One region of the Cytobacillus firmus genome, then DNA from elsewhere that is predicted to be linked to it. Evidence: riboswitches for the same ligand, from Rfam matches in the RefSeq annotation. Region 1 holds a riboswitch; each other region holds the start of a gene.
The links. Region 1 has a riboswitch for thiamine pyrophosphate ahead of thiC (phosphomethylpyrimidine synthase ThiC). Riboswitches for the same ligand answer to the same signal wherever they lie in the genome.

Region 2: another riboswitch for thiamine pyrophosphate. It lies ahead of NAF01_RS06550 (YkoF family thiamine/hydroxymethylpyrimidine-binding protein); the one in region 1 lies ahead of thiC (phosphomethylpyrimidine synthase ThiC).
Region 3: another riboswitch for thiamine pyrophosphate. It lies ahead of NAF01_RS07680 (ABC transporter substrate-binding protein); the one in region 1 lies ahead of thiC (phosphomethylpyrimidine synthase ThiC).

Annotation. Positions count from the first base shown of each region.
Region 1 covers NZ_CP098323.1:503,012-510,618, forward strand. The annotation lists gene NAF01_RS02655 (cation diffusion facilitator family transporter) at 1-3, shown strand, start outside; gene NAF01_RS02660 (hypothetical protein) at 318-593, shown strand; partial or broken gene NAF01_RS02665 (IS1595 family transposase) at 660-825, shown strand; gene NAF01_RS02670 (hypothetical protein) at 995-1,414, opposite strand; gene NAF01_RS02675 (DUF3267 domain-containing protein) at 1,644-2,180, shown strand; gene NAF01_RS02680 (hypothetical protein) at 2,189-2,422, opposite strand; gene NAF01_RS02685 (bifunctional metallophosphatase/5'-nucleotidase) at 2,524-4,143, opposite strand; gene NAF01_RS02690 (hypothetical protein) at 4,325-4,609, shown strand; TPP riboswitch at 4,821-4,935, shown strand; gene thiC (phosphomethylpyrimidine synthase ThiC) at 5,064-6,848, shown strand; TPP riboswitch at 6,872-6,981, shown strand; gene tenI (thiazole tautomerase TenI) at 7,068-7,607, shown strand, end outside.
Region 2 covers NZ_CP098323.1:1,232,165-1,239,771, reverse strand. The annotation lists gene NAF01_RS06555 (Cof-type HAD-IIB family hydrolase) at 1-526, opposite strand, end outside; TPP riboswitch at 755-856, shown strand; gene NAF01_RS06550 (YkoF family thiamine/hydroxymethylpyrimidine-binding protein) at 1,178-1,783, shown strand; gene NAF01_RS06545 (ECF transporter S component) at 1,785-2,381, shown strand; gene NAF01_RS06540 (ABC transporter ATP-binding protein) at 2,365-4,065, shown strand; gene NAF01_RS06535 (energy-coupling factor transporter transmembrane component T family protein) at 4,052-4,831, shown strand; gene NAF01_RS06530 (alpha/beta-type small acid-soluble spore protein) at 5,066-5,266, shown strand; gene NAF01_RS06525 (D-glycero-alpha-D-manno-heptose-1,7-bisphosphate 7-phosphatase) at 5,333-5,857, opposite strand; gene NAF01_RS06520 (YlbF/YmcA family competence regulator) at 5,988-6,338, opposite strand; gene NAF01_RS06515 (DUF445 domain-containing protein) at 6,445-7,584, opposite strand.
Region 3 covers NZ_CP098323.1:1,465,719-1,473,325, reverse strand. The annotation lists gene NAF01_RS07705 (glycoside hydrolase family 13 protein) at 1-949, opposite strand, end outside; gene treP (PTS system trehalose-specific EIIBC component) at 1,040-2,443, opposite strand; gene tatA (twin-arginine translocase TatA/TatE family subunit) at 2,985-3,158, opposite strand; gene NAF01_RS07690 (NAD-dependent deacylase) at 3,250-3,984, opposite strand; gene NAF01_RS07685 (YkvA family protein) at 4,132-4,545, shown strand; TPP riboswitch at 4,625-4,733, shown strand; gene NAF01_RS07680 (ABC transporter substrate-binding protein) at 4,845-5,849, shown strand; gene NAF01_RS07675 (thiamine-binding protein) at 5,864-6,157, shown strand; gene NAF01_RS07670 (ABC transporter permease) at 6,154-6,921, shown strand; gene NAF01_RS07665 (ABC transporter ATP-binding protein) at 6,918-7,607, shown strand, end outside.

The DNA of each region.
Region 1 (7,607 bases):
TGAAAAGAAATGCGTCTCATGATGAGGGACCTGACGCTGAGGGAGTTTATTCTGTATGGATAAATCCTGCAAACACAACAGGTCTTCAAACTCGCTGCAGAAGTAGCTCCTGCAATTTTAAAACGATTGGCAAGAAGAAGGGTCGGGCTTTTCTTCCATAATAGATAGCAGATTATCATCCCTTTTCATAAAAGGATCCATTTTTATCGAGATATACCTTGTCAATTGAAAATATCCAGAAATTAACTCTGATTAAAACGAATACGGTTCTTTTATTACTAAATCACGCGTATCCATAGAAAGAAGGAGTGGATGCGATGGAAATGCAGCAGGCAAAGATGGAGAGCAATGGAATGGCCGTAGCTTCACTGGTTCTTGGCATATGCGGGATTGTATTAGGACTGATACCGTTTATTGGATGGTTTCTTCTTCCCGCCTGGATCCTTGCCATTGTTTTTGGTGCAGTGGGGCTGAAAAAGGGTCAGAGCAAAGGGATGTGCTGGACAGGACTTATACTGGGAATTGGAACATTTATATACAAGTTCGGCTTTTGGATACTGGTTGCCATCGGATCAGCATCAGGAAGCGTATAGAAAGGACAGCGGAAGCTGTTCTTTTTTGTGAAAAAACTTTTGTCTCTAAACTGCTCGTTCCAATTCCTGTGTACCGATGCTTTTCGGGCATTTATTACTTATGCAAAAGAAAAAGGACATGAGCATTATAGAAATAAATCAGATGGTAAGGAATGTGTTAGAGAGGTTTATCATATTCAAAATGTGAATAGATATAACAGTCTTGGAGGTCTGGTTAAATCGATTTAACGGTAATTAAAAAAGCTGGATTTCAAAACTCTTTTCTAATTATGGTCGCAAATGGAATTGTAATTTATGTGATATGCTAATGAAAAGTAAAAAAAGAAGTATAAAATTTTAGGGAACCTAGTGAATTAGAGGTTCCCATTATTATTAATAAAATCAAGATTTAAAAATCTTTTTTAACTGAACTCTTTATCCAATTCCCTAAACTGATCATAGGCATTGACCAGATGTTCAGGTACAATACCCCTCCCATAATCCCAGGAGTTTTTTTCTATTTCAGCCATGAGCTGTTCTTTCTCATCATCTTCTCCGTACATAAGCGTTCTGATGTCATGTTTGTTTTTCTTGAAATCCAGATAATAGCCGATCTCATGGTAAAGCATTAATTTTACCAGGTTCTCATTTGTCTCTTTTATTTTAAAATTGATTTTGGCTATGTAGCCGTTCACCTTCAGGTAGTTAAATTTTATTGTATTCGTTGAAACATTGTAGCTCATAGGCGAAGCGAGTGAATTGCTGAACTCATAATTTATATTGAGGCGTTGTTCGTTCAATGTATGTAAAATGATTTTTTCAATATCCCAGATATACAGCACTTTCCTTATCACAGTCCTTTCATTTTTTCTTGCCTTGATTATACAAGTCTATCAGTGACGGTAACAGTGTTTTTCGCTACTTTAGGTCCATTTGGGCAGAAACTGGACATTATGAAAAAATGAGACTGAGGCAAAAGAAGGGGAAAATCAGGTAATGGAAAAATCTGAAACTTCGCTGTTGCTTGATTCGTAGGTATGGGTATTGACCAATTCTGATGAGGTGAAAAAAGTGGAAAATAAAAAAGCAACAGTTGTTACTGTTTCAATGATCAAGCTGCAGATTTATTTATTCTTTACAACGATGGTGCTTATATTTGGGGTACTCTTTTTACATGCTGTGTTTTATGGCAGTGGGGAAATGTCTTTTGACCTCACAGGTATGCTATTATTTTTAGCTGGCATGGTCGCTATCGTTATTTTGCATGAAGCCATTCATTTGGCGGGTTTTCACTATATTGGCGGTGTTCCCTGGAAGGAAATGTCCTGGGGAGTCAATTTGAAAATGGGTGTGGCTTATGCTCATGCCAAACAGCCAGTAACAGTTCAGCAAATGAAAAAGGTTTTAATGCTGCCATTCATTCCGACTGGCTTATTGCCGCTTATTCTGGGGGTTGTGTTTAATATGCCTGGATTATCGGTCCTGGGAGCAATATTGACAGTTGGCTGCATGGGGGATCTTGTTTTGTATCAAAAGCTATTAAAATTTCCTAATGAGGCTCTTGTCATTGACCATCCGACTAAACCGCAATTTACGATTTATGAATAGCGGTTATACTAGCTTTTATATTTGCTGTCCCATCTAATAAATAGCTGCGTAAAATAGAAAGCAACGAGGGCCGCCAATGCTGATATAAGGAGGTTTCTCATGGAATCCAGTCCATAGAGCCGGATCCCGATTAGTTTAGAAGCAGTGGTGCACAATCTCCAGTTTTCATAAACAATGGCTGTCTTATGAAAAAATGGAAAAAAGATACCGAACAGCATGAGGAAATAAATATATTTTTTCATTATCCTATTCCTTTCATTTGATCCTACTGGAAAGATATGAGTCAGATCCCCTTATTAGTATTAAATAGACAAGAAAAAAAGGACAGTCATGGCTGTCCTTTTTAGTCTATTCTCTTTATGCGTCCATCAATTGCAGAACTAAACGGCTGAGGGAGCTGCTGTATATATTTCTCCAGTGCATCAATATCCATTGGTCCCGTCACTCTGCTTATACCACTTTTGAATACAGTAAAATTATCTCCGCCATCTGCGAGATAGGTATTTACGGTAACTGAATATTTCTTATCCGGATCAAGCATTGTTCCGTTGGGCAAATAGATTTCCTGTATTTTACTGCCGGCAGGCTTTCTGTCATCCCAGCTATAAGTGAAGCCCGAGATCTGAAGGATTCGGGTAGTATCAGGCTGCCATTGCTGATTGAGAATTTCACGGATTTGGCTTCCTGTCAGGTTCATTTTAACCAATTGATTGCTGAATGGAAGGACGACATATAAGTTGCCCCATGTAACACGGCCTGCGTCAATGTCTGCCCGGATGCCCCCAGGATTGATGAAAGCGAAATCTGTGTTCATCGCTGCCCGCTCGGAATCGGCAATAAGATTGCCCAGGGCGGACTCGCCGCTTCTGTTTCGTGCAGCTGTGATGGAAAAGGCAGCAGTGCCAATATATCTGTTCACAGCGGGTTCTACTTTCATTTCGTAGTGTTCGATCATCCTGGTTATGTCGCTGGCAGGCTGGGTATTCTCTTGAAAAACATTTACAATTTCTGCGTGCTTACGGACAATATCATTTGTCCGGGGATCTATTTCGATATCCACATCTGAAAAGGCAGTGCCATATGAATAGGCCTGCACGAGAAGCTTTCCATCCACCACACTGTTCAGATAAGCATGACTGTGGCCTCCGAACATAATATCAACTTCGTCATCTGCTTGATGGGCCAATTCTATTAGCTGGCCCGTGGCTAGTTCTCCATTTGGTTTTGATTTGCCGGGAACATGGGCCAGTACCACAATGGCTCTTACTCCTTGCTTTTTAAGTTCCCGGGTATACGTATTGATTGCTTCCGCTTCATCAGTGAAGGTAAGACCCTTCACACTATTTGGTGCAGATAAGCTTGGTGTTTGTTTCATGATCACACCGATAAACCCTATTGGGACCCCGCTGACATTTAAAATCTTATAGGGAGGAAGGATGGGCTTGCCAGAATTCTGACTGATAACATTGGCTGCAATCCATGGAAAGCGTGAGCCAGGGTAGCTCTTTGCAGCTGAAGGGCTACCGCCATTTAGTAAGCGAAGAAGCTGATCCAAACCCCGATCAAATTCATGGTTGCCGATGGTGCCAATGTCAAACCCCATCTTATTCAAAAATTCAATGGTCGGTTCATCCTTCAGGAGGGCGGATACAGGAGGACTTGCTCCTATCATGTCTCCAGTATGAAGCAGGATGGTATTTTCATTTTCTGCGGCACGCTGGCGCAAATACGCAGCGAGATAATCTGCACGTCCTGCTGGTCTGCCGTTAATCTGCCGGGTCACATTCAGCTGGCCATGGAAATCATTGATTCCCAGCAGCTGGACTCTCTTGTATGGTCCTTCTGAGCGATCTTCAATATGGCCATGATAATCCTCAGAGAGGCCTTGCCGATCCCATTGATTTTTTTCTCCCAGAGACATTCCCAGGAAGCTAAATAATATAAGGGAGATAAGTACTTTCATCAATCAACCTCCTGTAATTGTGGCAGGGATAGTATTTGCAGATATTGGGGATTTAATCGTAAGGGGGCTTTTGGGTGGCAAGTAAATGAAAAAATCCTGCTAACCTGCACTTGTTTATCCAATTTGATAAAGGGTAAGTTCATATTAAGAAACATAATACTGCCAAAGGAGATGACAACATATGAAATATAAGAAGCTTTTGCTTTCAGTCCCATTGGGTGCAGGATTATTGTTGGCAGGGTGCGGGACAGATGAACAGGAGCCGCCGCCGGAAACGGAAGATGTGGAATTGGAAGATAATCAAATGGAAGAAAACAATAATGAAGATAGTGAAATGCAGGATCCAGGCACATCAGAGGAGTCGGATATGGAGGAACCCGGCATGAATGAAGAATCTCCACACGATGAAGAAAACATGGATGAAAGTGATATGGATATGAACGATGGGGGTTCTGAAGAGAACTAATTGATGATACACATCTAATACATGTAGAAAAACGTCTGCTAATGGCAGGCGTTTTTGTATGTTTTTTCAAGAATTTGAATGTCTAAGCCGTGGAGTATTCAGCTGCAGGAATACAAGTGATCTAGCGGGAAAAACGGAAGCTTTTTCATACACATTATAGAAATCCCTTTTATTTGTTTTCAGAATTATGTATACTAAAATAGAATTAAATAGCAATAACTAGGGGTGCCCAATAGCTTGGGCTGAGAAAGAAACGCGCTAAAGTTTCTTGACTCTTTGGACCTGATCTGGATTATACCAGCGTGGGGAAGTTAGAATGTGCAAAGGTTTCTTTGTGCAAAGACATCTGCGGTTAAGCCGGTCCATCATTATGTGGACCGGCTTTTTTACATATCTTGCACTACCTCGGTTCCAGGTCTCGTCCTTATATTTTTTAATAAGGGAGAGATGATCAATGACTGCAAGTTCTTTAAATCAGGAGAGTATTTCTATTATGTCGAGCTTTACTGGCAGCAAAAAAGTATATGTGAAGGGATCCAGGACTGATATAAAGGTTCCGGTGCGGGAGATAGTATTAAGCCCCACTGCCGGAACGTTTGGTGAAGAAGTCAATGAGCCGGTTCGTGTATATGATACGAGCGGACCATATACGGATCCTCAATATACGGCAGATCTAAAGAAAGGGCTTCCCGCTCTGAGAAGCCGGTGGATTCAGGAACGGGCGGATGTAGAAGAATATGATGGGCGGAAAGTAAAGCCCGAGGACAATGGCTACCTCAATGAAGATGATCCGCGTGCCAATCATAAAGTCTTTCCTGGCTTAAACCGCAAGCCATTGAGAGCGAAAAAAGGGAAGAATGTCACCCAGCTTCACTATGCCAAAAAGGGAATTATTACCCCGGAGATGGAGTTTATAGCCATTCGGGAAAATATGGAGCCGGAATTTGTGCGGTCTGAAGTAGCAAGAGGGCGGGCGATTATTCCTTCCAATATCAATCATCCTGAGACAGAGCCAATGATTATCGGAAGGAATTTTCATGTGAAAATTAATGCGAACATTGGAAACTCGGCTGTTTCATCCTCTATTGAAGAAGAGGTAGAGAAAATGACATGGGCCACACGCTGGGGCGCCGATACGATTATGGATCTTTCAACTGGAAAAAATATTCATACAACACGTGAATGGATTATCAGAAATTCTGCCGTTCCGGTCGGTACCGTTCCCATTTATCAGGCACTTGAAAAGGTTAATGGCATTGCTGAGGATCTTACTTGGGAAGTATACAGGGATACCTTAATCGAACAAGCAGAGCAGGGGGTTGACTATTTTACCATTCATGCAGGTGTCCTTTTGAGGTATGTACCGCTGTCAGCAAAACGCTTGACCGGAATTGTGTCGAGAGGCGGATCCATTATGGCCCAATGGTGCCTGCATCATCATAAAGAGAACTTTTTATATACACACTTTGAAGAAATCTGCGAGATCATGAAAGCTTATGATGTGGCCTTCTCCCTGGGGGATGGACTGCGGCCGGGATCGATTGCAGATGCAAATGACGAGGCTCAATTTGCAGAGCTCGAAACACTTGGGGAGTTGACGAAAATTGCCTGGGAACATGATGTACAGGTAATGGTCGAGGGACCTGGCCATGTTCCAATGCATTTAATCAAAGAGAATATGGATAAACAATTGGAAATCTGTAAAGAAGCACCATTCTATACACTCGGACCCCTTACGACTGATATAGCTCCGGGATACGACCATATTACCTCTGCAATCGGGGCTGCCATGATAGGCTGGTATGGGACGGCAATGCTTTGCTATGTTACCCCTAAAGAACATTTGGGTTTGCCGAATAGAGACGATGTCCGCGAGGGTGTCATCACGTATAAAATTGCCGCTCATGCTGCAGATCTGGCTAAGGGACATCCTGGAGCGCAAAAAAGGGATGATGCCCTGTCAAAAGCCCGTTTTGAATTCCGCTGGAGAGATCAATTCAATCTTTCCCTGGATCCTGAGCGCGCTTTGGAATTCCATGATGAAACACTGCCGGCTGAAGGGGCAAAAACAGCTCATTTTTGTTCCATGTGCGGGCCAAAATTTTGCAGTATGAGAATTTCTCAGGATATCCGGAATTATGCAAAAGAGCATCAGCTTGAAACCGACGAAGCGATACAAAAGGGACTGGAAGAGAAAGCTGAGGAATTTAATAAGGCCGGGGGAAACATTTATCAGTAGTCTTTTTATAGTTTAATAGAAATTATATCCGCTGGGGGTGCCTGTTTGCAGGCTGAGATTAAAGCAAAAGCTTAAGACCCTTGGAACCTGATCTGGCATGAATTCCAGCGTAGGGAAGTGGAGTATCGGGTCTATATTCCAGGGCCTCATACCCCGCTTTCTATTTAGAAGGTGGTTTTTTATTTGCACAAAATTAAAAATAGCATGGGAGCATCCTCTATGAAAAAGTGTCTGCATGTTATATCAGATGGAAAGCTTTCTCTAGAGGCCTTTGCTGAAATAGCAGGTGAAGTAGAACCCTTTGCAGACAAGTTCCACTTGAGGGAAAAACATCGAACCTCAAGGGAGCTATATGAAGGGGTTGAGCTGCTTTGTAATGAGGGAGTCCCCATTCATAAAATTGTTATAAATGATCGGGTGGATGTTGCTTGGACATATAAAACAGGAGTACATCTTGCTTTTCACAGCCTTCCAGTCCATGTTGTCAAAATGCGTTTTCCAGATATACCCATCGGATGTTCCGTACATTCTCTTGAAGAAGCAAAAGAGGCTGCAAAACAAGGGGCTGATTATATCCTGTTTGGGCACATATTTGAAACCGATTCCAAGAAGGGAGTTCCGCCAAGGGGCACTGGGTCACTGGAGGCTCTTAAAAAGGCAGTAGAAATTCCTGTATTGGCAATTGGAGGCATTAAACCAGAAAATGTCACCGAGGTTTTGGAGGTTGGAGCAGACGGCATTGCTGTAATGTCGGCGATT
Region 2 (7,607 bases), 730 kb from region 1:
AAATGGCTGTCTTAGCATCCTCAAGGTCTTCTTTATCTTCAAAGTACACTTCAATTTTTGGCGGTGTGACCGGCTCATCTAAAATGGTGTCACTTAATGAATCCACAAACTGCTGGGAATAAAAAATGGGATCGCCGGTTGTAAAAACAGTTTTAGCAAGCATGTTGGTATTGAGCTTCGTTTTGTTGGCAAGGGAATATTTTTCGTGCACCAGCCTGATTTGACAGGTAAAGCCTTCAAGCAGGCGCACGATTTCAAACGTTTCATCTTCCTGAATCCTTTTTACAAAAATCGGCTTTTCCTGAGAAGCTGCAATATATGCCCCCCTGTGTGTGACCAGCAAAGAATTGATTTTCAATGCTTTAGCCACTTTTTTCGCGGATGGAAAGCTTCTGGACGTAACAAGTGTTACATAGATCCCTTTTTGCTGCACATATTCAATCGCTTCTTTTGTTGATTTATGAAGTCTTCCATTTGATTGGAGTAATGTTCCGTCTATGTTTAAAGCAAGCATTCTGTATATCATCCAATTTGCCCCCTATTCTCGGTGTAAAATTGTCCTATTACACTTTTATGAAGAGAAGGACTGGAATAGAACATGACATGGACAATGCAGAAATTTTTTATAGCTTATCTGTGTTAGTGAAGGCGTTTATCTGTTTTCATAGATCAATTGATTTGAAGAATTATAAATTAGTCATTTACAATTTGGATGCTCCGTATTAAGATGGAGTCAATAAAAACTGCATATCTTATTTTGCACTAGGGGAGCTTTTTGGCTGAGAGGAACAATCCGTTCTGACTCTTATCACCCGATCTGGATAATACCAGCGTGGGGAAGTGCAGGTGAACGGCTATCATTTCTAGTGTTTTGATATCATTCAACTGCATTTCCTTATGGGAATGCAGTTTTTTATTTTCATTAGGCTCTTTTCGTATAAATTGTTGTTTTTGGCCTATTAATGCTGTCCGTTGATTTCCGCTCCAGGCTGCTCGCTTTCCGCGGGGCGAGCGGTGAGCCTCCTCGACGCTTCGCGTCTGCGGGGTCTCACCTGTCCAGCTACTCCCGCAGGAGTCTCGCACCTTCCGCTCCAATCAACTCAGTAAATAAGATACAAAAAGCAACAAACTTTGCGAAAATAGCCTTTCATTAAAACTAAAATAGGAGGATGGCAAAATGCAGGAAAATTTTTTATGTGGAACTAGTGAAATTACAGGGTGCAGGTTTTCAATTTACCCAATGACTGACAGGTTTGCGGAGGTTATTTTGTCAGCTCTAAAAGAAGTGGACACGAGCAAGGTATGGATGGAAACAGATGATGTGAGCACCTGTGTGCGAGGCAGGTCCATTCATGTTTTCGATGTGGTCAAAGCTATTTATCTTGAAACAGTTAAGCATGGGGACCATGTAGTGTTTAACGGGACTTTTTCAAATGGATGTCCCGGTGATACTGCGGGCGATGCTTATCTTGCTGAAAATGAGGAACGGGCGAATGAAGATTCAGCAGCAGGAATCAGCCAGGAAGTCGCTGTCCAGTTTGCCCTTTATCCGATGGGGATTCCTGATTACATGAACGTCATTATGAACCAGGTCGAGCTCGCAAAGAATCGGGAAACTTTTACTAAAGGAGTGCATTATGCTTCAAGACTGGATGGAGATGCACACGCTGTTTTTAAAACACTGGAGGATGCTTTTGAAAACTGCAAGAAAAGCGATTCTACACATATTGTTATGACAGTGAATATGTCTGCCAACAGTCCATCCAAAAAGGAGACTGAGTAATATGCTTGAAAAGTGGAAGCTTCGAGAAGTCATTGTCCTGTCTGTACTCGCTGTCGTGTTTGCAGTTGTATATCTGGTATTCCTGCAATTTGGCAACGTGCTATATGGAATGTTCGGCTTAATTGGATATGATCTTATTTTTGGCATTTGGTTTATTGTTTCAATTATCGCAGCTTACATAATCAGAAAACCCGGAGCAGCCTTTTTATCGGAAACCATCGCTGCAGCCATTGAAGTCATGATCGGCAACGCAGTTGGTCCCCGCCTGATACTGTCAGGGATGATTCAGGGGATTGGAGCAGAAGCTGTTTTTGCGGCCACGAAATGGAATAATTACCGGCCATGGGTTTTAATTGCTGCCGGAATGGGCTCATCTGTTACTAGTTTTATTTGGGGCTATTTCATTTCCGGCTATGCGGCCCTCTCACCCGGTTATGTTACGGCTATGTTTTTTGTGAGGCTGATCAGCGGTGCTTTATTAGCTGGATTGCTAGGCAAATGGCTAAGCGAAAGCCTTGCGAAAACAGGGGCATTAAACAGCTTTCCTATTGGAAAAGAGCTAAAAAGGGGAAAACCGGAAAATGGAATTACAGCATAATAGGCACATATTAAAAACTGAACAGCTTTCCTTCAGGTATGAAGATGTGAAAAAACCTATTTTAAAAGATGTGCAATTCAGCCTTTATCCAGGGGAAGCAGTTCTATTGCTGGGCCCAAGCGGCTCGGGAAAAAGCACACTTGCTTTCTGCTTAAATAAATTATATCCGGAGGCCGTTGATGGCAAATTGGACGGGACCATTTCATTCAAGGGAAAGATGCTGGAGGAGTTCGGCCCTGGCGAAATTAATCAGCACATTGGCATTGTGTTTCAAGACCCCGAAAGCCAATTTTGCATGACCACAGTCGAGGATGAGCTGGCATTTGGGCTTGAGAATATGAAAACACCTCCTGAAGAAATAGAGAGTAAGATTGATGAAGCATTGGAGCTTGTTCATCTTTTGCCGTATAAACATTCCTTAATCCACACCCTTTCCGGGGGCCAAAAGCAAAAGCTTGCACTGGCATGTGTTTTATCATTAAAACCGGATATCCTGATTTTGGACGAACCGACAGCAAATCTGGACCCGGCTTCAAGCTATGAACTTACACGCATAATCAAAGAGCTTAAAGAGAACCAGGCATTTTCCCTGCTAATAATTGAGCATAAGCTGGATGATTGGATTGATTTGACCGATCGGTGCGTGGTCCTAAACAAGGAAGGTGAAATTTTATTTAATGGAAGCACGGCAGAATGCTTTAATCAATATGCAGAAGAACTACTGCATGAGGGCATCTGGCTGCCAAGCGCGGTTAGAGCCGGCCTATTAGGAAAAAAAGAAGGTATTTACAAAGGGGAAAAGCTCCCGTTGTCTGATCGGGAATTAATCGCCGGATTAGCAAATCCCTTTTGTGCACTTCAGATTTTAGACAACCGGAAGAAAAAACACCAAGCTCATGAAGAGCAGATTATCCTATCAGCAGAGAATCTAACGTTTAATAAAGCTGGTAAGGACTTGCTAAGAAATATTAGTTTTTCTGTAAAAAAAGGCGAATTTGTGGCAATTGCCGGTTCAAATGGGTCAGGAAAAACAACACTTTCCAGACTGCTGGCTGGACTATATCCTCCTTCAAAGGGCAATATACTATTTTATGACAGCTCCCTTTCCCAATGGAAGGAGAAGGAGTTAAGACAGAAATTAGCTTACGTTTTTCAAAATCCCGAGCATCAATTTATTGCAGACTCTGTCTATGATGAAATAGCCTTCAGCCTAAAAATACAACAAATTCCTGATGCCGATATTCAAAAAACAGTTCAGGCTGCTCTGCTTCAAGTGGACTTGCTCCAATGTGCTGACTTGCATCCTTTTTCCTTAAGCCAGGGACAAAAGCGGCGGCTTAGTGTCGCATCGGTGCTTGTGAATGATCAGGAGCTTCTCCTCCTTGATGAGCCAACCTTTGGACAGGATGCCAGGACGTCCGGGGAGCTTATGAAGCTATTGGAAACAAAGATCCAAAGTGGAGGTTCCGTGGTGATGATCACGCATGACATGGAAATCCTCCATTCCTATGCGGACAAAGTGATTGTTCTTTCAGAAGGAGAGAAGATTTACGATGGTTTGCCAGATGCATTATGGAAGAAAGATGAGATTATGAAGATTGCTTCCCTAAAGGTTCCTTACCTAGAAAAACTCAGGAACGATATCGGGTCCATTGCAAGGGGGAAAAAGCTTGTTCTTACATGAATTTAACCCAAGCATTAAAGCATTCACTGTCATAGTCTGTGTGTTAATTCTATCGGTTTTCTTTGATCCGGTTACACCTTTTCTGACCTTAGTGATGACTGCAGCAGCCACCTTTATTTTTGGAAGAGTTTCATTCAAAAGATGGATACTGCTTTTCACGCCATTTATCTTTATGGCTGCAATATATATTTGGTCAGCTCTGATTTTTTCTAAAACGATTGAAGGAGAAACCATCCTTTGGTCATGGGGGATATTCACATTGACTGAGGAGAGCTTTCTGCGTGCCCTCTCCCTTGGAATGAGAGTTTTAAGCTTTACCTCTCTGTCTCTTCTTTTCATTTTAACCACAAAGCCGACAGAGTTTCTGCTCAGTTTAATGCAGCAATGCCGGCTCTCTCCAAAGCTTGCATATGGAATCATGGCAGGCTATCGGTTCCTGCCATTAATGAAAGAAGAATTTGAGATTATCCGAAGCGCCCACCGGATCAGGGGAGTACCCAAAGCCCGAAAACTCTCGGAAAAAATGGCTGAGCTTAAGAGGTATGCAGTTCCTCTCCTTGCCGGAGCGATCCGTAAAGCTGAAAGGACAGCGATGGCTATGGAATCAAAAGGGTTTACCGGAGATAAAAACCGGGAATTTTATCATAAAATCTCTGTTTCCTGGAAAGATTGGGCATATTTTACCTTCTTTATAGGAGCAGTACTGGGCAGTGCCTATATTTCATGGCTATTCGGGTTTCTGCAGCTTTACAATGGCGAACTTTAGCAGACAATTCTTGATTTCCGTGCGGATAGAATCTTTTTATGTGCGGTAGGAGCAATTTTATGTGCGCGTTTAGCTCCATTTTATGTGCTCAAAGCTGATTTGGAGACATACCAGCAAATTTCTTACATTTAAAAATACCATAAAGTACCATAAATAACTATGAATAAATCTTATTTACTCTCCTAAAGCTATAATTGTAACAATCAAGAAAACTACACCAAGGAGATGATTTACATGGCAAGAAACAGCAATTCTAATCAGCTTTTAGTATCAGGAGTCAGTCAGGCAATTGATCAAATGAAGTATGAAATTGCAACAGAATTCGGTGTGAACCTTGGCCCGGAAACATCTTCAAGAGCAAATGGATCAGTAGGCGGAGAAATTACGAAGCGCCTTGTGCAAATGGCTGAGCAGCAGCTTGGCGGAGCACGATAGTCCTTCAGCGAAATCATAGTAAAATAAAATGCCGCTTCCAGCTGATCCCGGAAGCGGCTTTTCACCCTATTTAAGCATATCCAATATATCTTCCACAGCCTCAAGAAGAGATGACGCCTGGATATCGGCACTTGTTGGACCAGAGCCGATAAAAACAGTTTTACAGCCTGCCTTCTTACCCGCCTCAATGTCCCGTTCATGATCGCCTACCATAATGCTTTTAGTCAGATCAAGATTGTGCCTTTCAGCCAAATCCACCAGCATGCCTGCATTTGGCTTGCGGCATTCACAGCCTGCTTTCGGCTTATGAGGGCAATAGGCGACCTCTTTAATATGTCCGCCTTTTGCTGAGACAAGCTCCTGCAGCCTTTCATGAATTCTCTTTAGCTCCCTTTCTTTCAAAAAACCGAGCCCCACGCCGCCCTGATTGGTCACAACGAAAATTTCATAACCGGCTTTGGTCAGCTCATCCACAGCTTCTGCTGCCCCTTCCAGTAAATATAACTGCTCCGGCTTGTTAACGAATTTCACCCTGTCTGATAGAACCTCATTCAAAACGCCGTCCCGGTCCAAAAAAATGGCTTTTTTCAATGTGCTGCCCCTTTCATTAAATCGATATCTATCATAAAGGTACCCAAACCTTGTTCAGTTTAATATACGAAGATGCTTTTTTCTTATAAAAAAAACCCCGGAATCAATTTCCGGGAGTTTTCTCATGGTATTATTCAGCTGCACCATAAAGGTCTTCAAGAGGCTTCATGATGATTTTGTTCATTTCTGCAATCATCATGCTCATGCGCTGTTCTGCTTCCATAAGCTTTGAAATCTGGGCGTGCTGCTGTACAAGCGCGACTGTCTTTTGAGCCTGTTCTACTTCTTCCTGTGTAATATCCTGGCCCATCATTTGTTTTTGCTGAAGTTCCATCTGGATTTTGCGGAAGTTATCAAACATTGCTTTTGAAGACGGATCTGCATTCACATCATCATATGCCTGCTTTAGAGCCTTATATTCATCGCTTTCCCGCACTGCTTTTTCTAATTCATAGGCTGAGTCATATAAATTTACTGCCATTAAAAACACTCCTTCCGATTCTTGTTCAAAATGGACAATTCACTCTCCGTTTCGAACATCCACTACACTATAACAAACTATGACAGTAAACGCGAGGCGATACCCTTTAATTAATCAATATAGCAATGATTCCCTGTACGAGACCAATAATACCCCCAAGCAGAAAACCTAAGTTTGTAATCATGGCTAACTCGCTTTTGATGATGGAAAAGACCATATCTTCTAATCTTTCAACCGAAAAATTGCTGACCTGTTCACGGACAATTTCTGCCAGACGAAGCCGTTCCATAACCATTTCTGTCTTTCCTGAAAGCCAATCAGAAAGCATCTGAACACTTTTAGGAGCAAGCTCTTCTATCAGTACTGTCCTATAAGGGTTCATAAAAGATGAGATAGGCTTTTTAAATACATTTTCCAGATTTATGACTCTGTGTGCAATATTCTTTAATACTGAAAGAATCTGTTCCTTTTCGAGCTGCTCTTCAATAACTGCAGCTTCCATCTCAAGGATTTTACGCCACTCTTTTTGTAAAAGGGTTGTAATCAGGTCGGCCGTACCCTCATTACTTAAAAACCTAACAATTTCCGGCTGAATTTTATCCGCAAGATTAATGTTGCCCATGAACATCTGCAGCATATTGCTGAGCACGCCGCTGCGTTCACGAACAAAATCATCAGCCATTCTTTGTATCCTCATTTTGCCTTCAATGCTGGAGAAATAATCAACCCCCTTTTGAAGGATCATTGAGCTGATAGCCGGAATTTTTTCATCCGCTTTATCCAACAGGCCCTGAGGAATAACATTTTTAAGAGGCAGGCCTCGATATTCACTTATAATCTTTTCATATTTCTGCTCAATTAATAAGTTTATGCGGTACTCCGTTTTCGATTGGCCATCCGTGATTCCAAACGCTGCAAGAATGTCCTCTGCTGATTTTTCTGATTGCAGGATAGTTTCCATCTCTTTCTGAACAATCCCGGTCATATCATGCAAGAATTGATCATTGATGAACTTTTTCTTAATGCTTTCCGGTGTCAGAAGATGATTAACAACCAGCTTTCCCATCTGATCAGCCATTTCATCTCTTCGTTTAGGAATCAGCCCAGGGGTAAATGGAACCTTCCATTTACCTATGTACACGGCATTATAAGGTTTAAAGAGCATTTTAATAGCCAGGTAGTTAGTAAACCCGCCAATGAGTGCCCCAATTATCATCATTAATATTATTGTCATTGCAATTTCCATAGATATCTCTACCTTCCTTAAGT
Region 3 (7,607 bases), 960 kb from region 1:
CCAGTTCATTTTGCCATTTGGTCAGATTTGTTTTTAAGTCAAATAGATCGAGGGGTTTGAGGTCCCATTTGCCATTTGGCCCGTTATCGAGGCTAACATGTTCAAATTGGAAGACCATATTCAGCTCATTGCGTGATTCCCCCGTATACTGCCGAGCCCACTCCGGATTTACACCCGGCATTTCGCCGACAGTCATCACATCATACTTCGATAACGCCTTTTCATTCATCTCCTGCAGGTATTCATGAATTTTCGGGCCGTTTCGATAATACTTGCTTCCAGAAGCATATTTCTTACCGGGCTTTGGTTCATCATCAGGCAGACCCTCCACTTTGGAGATAAAGTTGACTACATCCATTCTGAACCCGTCAATCCCTTTTTCAAGCCACCAGGTCATCATGTCGTATATTTCTTTTCTCAGTTTCGGATTCTCCCAGTTTAAATCAGGTTGCTTTTTTGAAAACAGATGCAAATAATATTCTCCTGTACTTTCGTCAAACTCCCAGGCAGATCCCCCGAAATTACTGCCCCAGTTATTCGGCTCCTTTCCATTCTTTCCTTCACACCATATATAGTAGTCCCTGTATGGATTATCTTTCGATTTCCTTGCTTCTGAAAACCAGATATGCTCGTCTGAACTATGGTTCACCACCAGATCCATAATGAGTTTGATGTCTCTTTTATGCAGCTCTCCAAGAAGCTGTTCCCAATCCTTCATAGTACCAAACTCACGCATAATATCCTGATAATCACTGATATCATAGCCATTATCATCATTTGGTGATTTATAAACTGGAGAAAGCCAGACCACATCAATTCCAAGCTCTTTCAAGTAATCAAGCCTTGAGATAATTCCCTGTAGATCTCCTATTCCATCTCCATTGCTGTCCATGAAGCTTCGAGGGTAGATTTGGTAAACTACACTCTCTTTCCACCATTGCTTCTTCATAATGAAACCTCCGGTATAATAAAATATTGAGCAAGCCTAAAAATGGCGATACCATGGAATCATAGAACTCCATGGCATCAATCATTTTATTTAGGCTTTTTTAAATTTCGAGAAAGCTAGAGTTAATACAAACGGAACTACAAGTGCTATTCCCATTCCAATAAAGAAAGCACCCCAGTTTTCCGCAAAGATGGAGAAGAATGCCGGCAAGCCGCCTACTCCAATTGACGGTGCCTTAACTCCATTAATAGTGATGAAAATGCCTGCTGCAGCTGATCCAATAATCGCTGCAAAGAACGGATACTTAAATCGAAGGTTAACCCCAAACATCGCCGGTTCCGTTACACCCAGCCACGCTGAAATGGAAGAAGTGAGCGCAAGCCCTTTCAGCTTTTCGTTCCCTTTGCTTAACAGCATCATGGCAAAAGCGGCTGAACCCTGTGCAATATTGGATAGTGCCACCATCGGCCACAAAAACGTGCCGCCAATGCTGCCGATTAGCTGAAGATCGACTGCCAGGAATGTATGATGCATGCCAGTGATAACAAGAGGTGCATATAATCCTCCGTAAATCAAACCTCCAAGGGCCGGAACAGCATCAAAGATTCCGACAACTCCATTTGTAATCCAGCTGCCGATCGTGAATGTAATTGGTCCGATGGCAATAAAAGAAAGAAATCCAGTAATAAGCAAAGCGATTGGCGCGACAGTCAGAAGCTGAAACGCATCAGGAATTCTTTTTCGCAGAAATACTTCTATCTTAGCCAACACATATGAAGCAAATAATACAGGCAACACCTGGCCCTGGTAACCTACTTTTTCAATTTCAAAACCAAATAAATTCCACTTCGGAACTTCCTCTGCTGCACCATAGCCCCATGCATTTAAAAGATCCGGGTGCACCAGCATCAAACCAAGTACCATACCAAGAAGCGGACTGCCGCCAAACCGGTTTACAGCACTCCATCCAATCAGGCCTGGAAGAAATACGAAAGCAGTATTGGCAATCAGGTTAATGATGCTCGCCAGATCAGCCCAGTTTGTATAAACTTCAACAAACGACTTATCATCGAAGAAAATATCCGGCGCTGTCATAATGTTGTTGATTCCCATCAGCAAACCAGCTGTTACGATAGCCGGGAGGATTGGAATAAAAATATCAGCCAGTGTTTTAATTCCACGCTGCAGAGGATTTAAGTTTTCGGCAGCTGCACTTTTGGTTTCTTCTTTTGACGATTCGCCAATACCGGTTGCATCTGTCATTTCTTTATATACTTTATCAACGAGGCCTTGTCCAATTACAACCTGGAATTGTCCATTGGTAGAAAATGAACCTTTTACAATATCAATATCTTCGAGCTTTTCTTTATTGACTTTTCCTTCATCTTTTAATGCAAAACGCAGCCTTGTTACACAATGAGTGGCCGCAGCGATATTATCCCTGCCCCCGATAGCTTCTACGATTTGCTCTGCTGACTCTTTATTTGTGGCCATTCTACACTCTCCTCCTGTTACCGTTTTCATATTAAAGAAAAAAACAGTTATAAGGTTCTTATTATCGTTCTCGATTTTTATACATCTATCCATTACACACAAACTAACTTGTATATACATGAACTGTTTACGCTTTCATTTTATCTTGTATATACATGTTAGTCAACTTTTTTTTCTTTTCCTTCTTTTCTATACCCTTTCACTCGGTTCGAAAGCCATAAAGTGAAACTTCAATCAGTGGGGGTTTTCCTTATCCCCCACTGATTGTTAGTCGCGTTCTAGTGTCGCTAAGATCTCCGCTAGCGCTTCGATCAATCGACACTACGAACCCGATTGGTTCAACTAAGCCTCTGCTTGCGCGTCGGCAAGTTTCACTGTATCTCACCAATCGGGCCTTTACGGGCAGTTTGACCCCCACTTATCCTCCTTTGGTTCCTCTGAGTCTTGAAGTGGGAGTCTTACTGCCCGTTAGACTGCGATAAAATAGAAAAACCGGCTTCGAAGACTAATCGTCTGCAAAGCCGGTTTCTAAACCATTAGGCTATTTTCTTTTATCATCATCATCATCTTTAGTGAGATCACGGGTAGATTTCTTAAATTCTTTTAAGGTCTCCCCGAATGCTCTCCCTATTTCAGGAAGTTTTTTAGGACCAAAAATAATAAGAGCAAGAACCAGGATGAGAATTAAGCCTGGAATACCGATGTTTGATAACATGCTGAACACTCCTTATATATCATATCGCTTGAAACAGCAGTAATCATGTTCATTGTCCATTATAGGGGATTGGCTCAAAAAATCATAGTTTTTATAATTTCTGATTCTCCCACTGCACTAAGGCACGATCAAGTTCTTCGAGAACTTCACCAATTTTGCGCTCATGGATCACTTCATCAGCATAAAAGTCAAAATCAGTGGGTTCCATATTAATAATAACCAGTTTTGCTCCGTTTTGTTTTGCTATCAGCGGAAACTGATTGGCTGGTGTCACAGTCAGGGATGACCCCAGAACAATAAATAGTTCTGCCTTTTCTGATTCTTCCGCTGCAAAATCTAAAGCCTGCTCAGGCAGCATCTCCCCAAACAGAACTACTGAAGGACGAAGCAGCCCCCCGCAATTACATTGAACGTGTCCATGCAAATATCCCTCGCCCGGGAACTCTTTTTTGCATTGCTGGCAATGGAGTGTCTGCAGATTCCCATGAAGCTCTGATACATTTTCACTCCCTGCCAGCCGATGAAATCCATCCACATTCTGGGTGATAATACTCTTTAAAACGCCTCTCTTTTCCCAATCAGCAAGAATATAGTGGCCTTTATGAGGGCTGCACTCCTTGAGCCCGATTACCCGGTGCCGATAAAATTCTATAAACTCTTTCACATTTTCATTCAATGCCTCAGTACTGGCAATTTTCCCAGGATCTTTCCCGTTCCATAAACCATTATTGGCTGACCTGAAATCAGGCAGCCCGCTTTCAGTTGACATACCTGCTCCAGGTAGTATTACTGTATAATTTGATTCCTTCAGCCATTTCTCAAGCATAAATACCAGCTCCCACTAAAATATTTTCACAGGTTTGAAGGGTATTTCCATTTTTTTCTCCTGGTTAAATGTTTATGTCATGTCAGGTATGCGGTAAATAATAGATTATAACTGTTTTTACGAATTATCAATATAGGAGTGATGGCTATGCCTGAAATAGAAACGAAAGATTATAAGGACGGCTATAAAAAATTTTCTTCCAGGGCACAACGCTATGCGGATGATCCCGAAAAAACAAAAGGACTTCTAAAAAAGGCTACACTTAAAGCTGAGAAAAACAAATCTTCGTTAAGTGATATATGGGAAAAGTTTCAGCTGCTGATCGATTTAGTTAAGGCATGGTCAAAAGGCGATTACCGGCATATCTCCAAAAAATCAATTATCTTTATTATTGCATCCATCCTATACTTTGTCTCTCCTATCGACCTGGTTCCAGACTTTCTAATTGGAATGGGTATCCTCGATGATGCAGCAGTACTTGGTTTTGCCGTCAGCCAGATTACAGGTGAAATTGAGAAATTCAAAACCTGGAAAGAGAGCCGGACTATTGAAATGAAATAACTTTCAAAAGGGTGTCCATTTTGATATTGTCTGCTATAATAAATAATGGAAAGTATTCATGCCTGTTAAAATTAAATAGCAAGAAATGTAGGGGAACCGGTGTGCCGGTTGAGACTTCATCCTTAAGATGCTGACCCTTTGAACCTGATCTGGCTAATACCGGCGTAGGGAACATATTCTTAAACATAATAAAATGTTTTTTATATGCGTCCCGGTATTATGCCGGGGCGTTTTTTATTTTTCAGGGCAGACTAATATCAACTTTCCTTATTACATAAAAGCTTTTGGGAGGTTTCTCTATGAAAAAATGTATTGCGGTTATTACTGCGCTTCTGTTGCTATCCGGCTGTGCCGGCAGCGGCCAGGATGCTAAGACTGGAAATGAAGATGCAGGCAGCAAACAAGAATTGAAGGAAGTTACTGTCGTACTGGATTGGACGCCAAATACCAATCATACTGGCTTATATGCGGCAAAAGAAAAAGGCTATTTTAAAGAAGAAGGGCTCGATGTCGAAATTATCATGCCAGGTGAAGCAGGCGCAGATCAATTGACGGCATCAGGCAAGGCTGATTTCGGTGTCAGCTATCAGGAAAGCATTACGGAAGCACGTGTTCAGGGTGTGCCTCTGGTATCGATAGCAGCTGTTATTCAGCACAATACATCCGGTTTTGCATCCCCTGCTGAAAAAAACATTAAATCACCGAAAGACTTTGAAGGAAAAACGTATGGCGGGTGGGGAGCTCCTGTAGAAAAATCAGTAATTGACTCCCTAATGAAGAAGGAAAATGCCGATGCTGATAAGGTGTCAATTGTGAACATGGGAGATGCAGACTTTTTTACGGCGGTTAAAAGAGATATAGACTTCGCATGGATTTATTACGGATGGACAGGTGTAGAAGCTGAGCTTCGGGGGGAAAAGATTAATATGGTCTACCTCACAGACTACTCAGAAAAACTGGATTACTACACGCCTGTTCTGGCTACGAGTGAAAAAATGATTGAAGATGATCCGGAAACTGTCAAAGCATTTGTAAATGCTGCAGCCAAAGGATATGAATTTGCAATCGACCAGCCCGAGGAAGCAGCTGATATCTTGTTAAAGAATGCTCCTGACCTGGACAGCGAATTGGTCAAAAAGAGCCAGGAGTGGCTATCCCCGCGCTATCAGGATGATGCTGCCAGATGGGGAGAACAAAAGCTTGAGGTCTGGGAAAACTATGCAGACTGGATGCATGAAAATGGTCTATTAGATAAAGAATTAGATGCCGGCAAAGCATTTACAAACGACTTCCTGCCGGAATAAGGAGAGTTTATTAAATGGCAAACGCACTTGTAAGCATTCAAATCATACCAAAAACAAAAGATGGGGAAAATGTTATACCATACGTTGATGAAGCGATCAGTATTATTCAGCAATCCGGTGTTAAGTACGAAGTGCATCCCCTTGAAACAACGATGGAAGGCGATTTAGAACACTTATTGAAAATCATTGCTGACATGAACAGAAAAATGATTGAAAAAGGCAGCAGCAACGTAATCTCACAGGTTAAGATTCTCTATCAGCCCGCTGGAATTGAAATGAGTGATTTAACGGAGAAATACCGTCCATGATCAATGTATTCAGAAAAGGGTGGAGGCCGGCTGCGGTTCTCCTCCTTTTATTCATTCTCTGGGAGATGGCGGTAAATCTGGCAGAAGTCCCTGCTTGGCTCCTGCCTCCCCCGACAGATATCATTCAGGAGGCAGTTTTGGGCTGGGAGGGCTTCCGCCCGCATCTTCAATCGACAGTCCTGCTTTCACTATGTGGATTTGCCATTGGCACTGCCATCGGATTGCTTACAGCTGTTATATTGCACTTATTGCCTTTTATAAGAGAGTCTGTTTACCCGCTTCTCATCCTTTCACAGAATGTGCCAATAATTGTTCTGGCTCCTTTACTGGTTGTATGGTTTGGATTTGGCATACTTCCAAAACTTATTGTCATTACGCTGGTATGCTTCTTCCCCATTACTGTTGCAGCATTGGATGGTTTTCGGCAAACTCCAGGAGATCTCAGGCATTATATGCTGATGGCTGGAGCCGGCAGAGGACAGCTGTTTTGGAAGCTGGAGCTTCCCCATTCCCTTCCATCTTTATTTTCCGGGCTAAAGATCTCTGCGACCTATAGTGTGATGGGTGCTGTAATATCTGAATGGCTCGGAGCCAAAGCCGGAATAGGGGTTTATATGACTCTAGCCTCTTCTTCCTTTCGGACAGACCGTGTTTTTGTAGCCATACTTGCGATTATGCTGTTAAGTTTGCTGCTTTTTGGAGGTATATTACTTTCAGAACGTTTGCTTATTAAATGGAAGTCCAGGGAGAGTGGGAGGAAATGATACAATTATCGGTTAATTCTCTAACGAAAAATTTTGATTCAAATCAAGTTTTAAGCAATTTGAGTTTTCAAGTAAATGAAGGAGAGTTTGTTTCGATTTTAGGTCCATCAGGCAGCGGAAAGAGCACTATCTTTAACCTGATTGGCGGGATGCTCCTGCCTGAGGAAGGGTCCATAATGCTAGGGAATGCCGAAATCAGCGGCAAACGCGGTTCAATTAGCTATATGCCCCAGACACCTTCCCTGATGCCTTGGAGAACTATCCTTCAGAATGTTCTGCTTGGCCAGGAAATTATGGGGAAACCCGATCCGGAAACAGCCAGAAAAATGCTTCAAAAAGCCGGACTCGGTGACTATGAAAATGCTTTTCCGCATGAATTATCAGGAGGCATGAAGCAAAGGACCGCCTTTATCCGGGCACTATTAAGCCCGCAGCCAATCATACTGCTGGATGAACCTTTTTCAGCTTTGGATGAGCTTACCCGTCTTGATATGCAAAAATGGCTTCTCGATATTTGGAATGAACATAAGCCGACGATTCTGTTTGTCACTCACAATATCGAAGAAGCCATTTACCTCTCTGATCGAATATTAATACTCGGCAGCAAGCCTGCTAAAGTGGTTCAAGAATATAAAGTGCCTTTTGGGCGGCCGCGAATGGAGGAAATTTTTCTGGATGAAAATTTC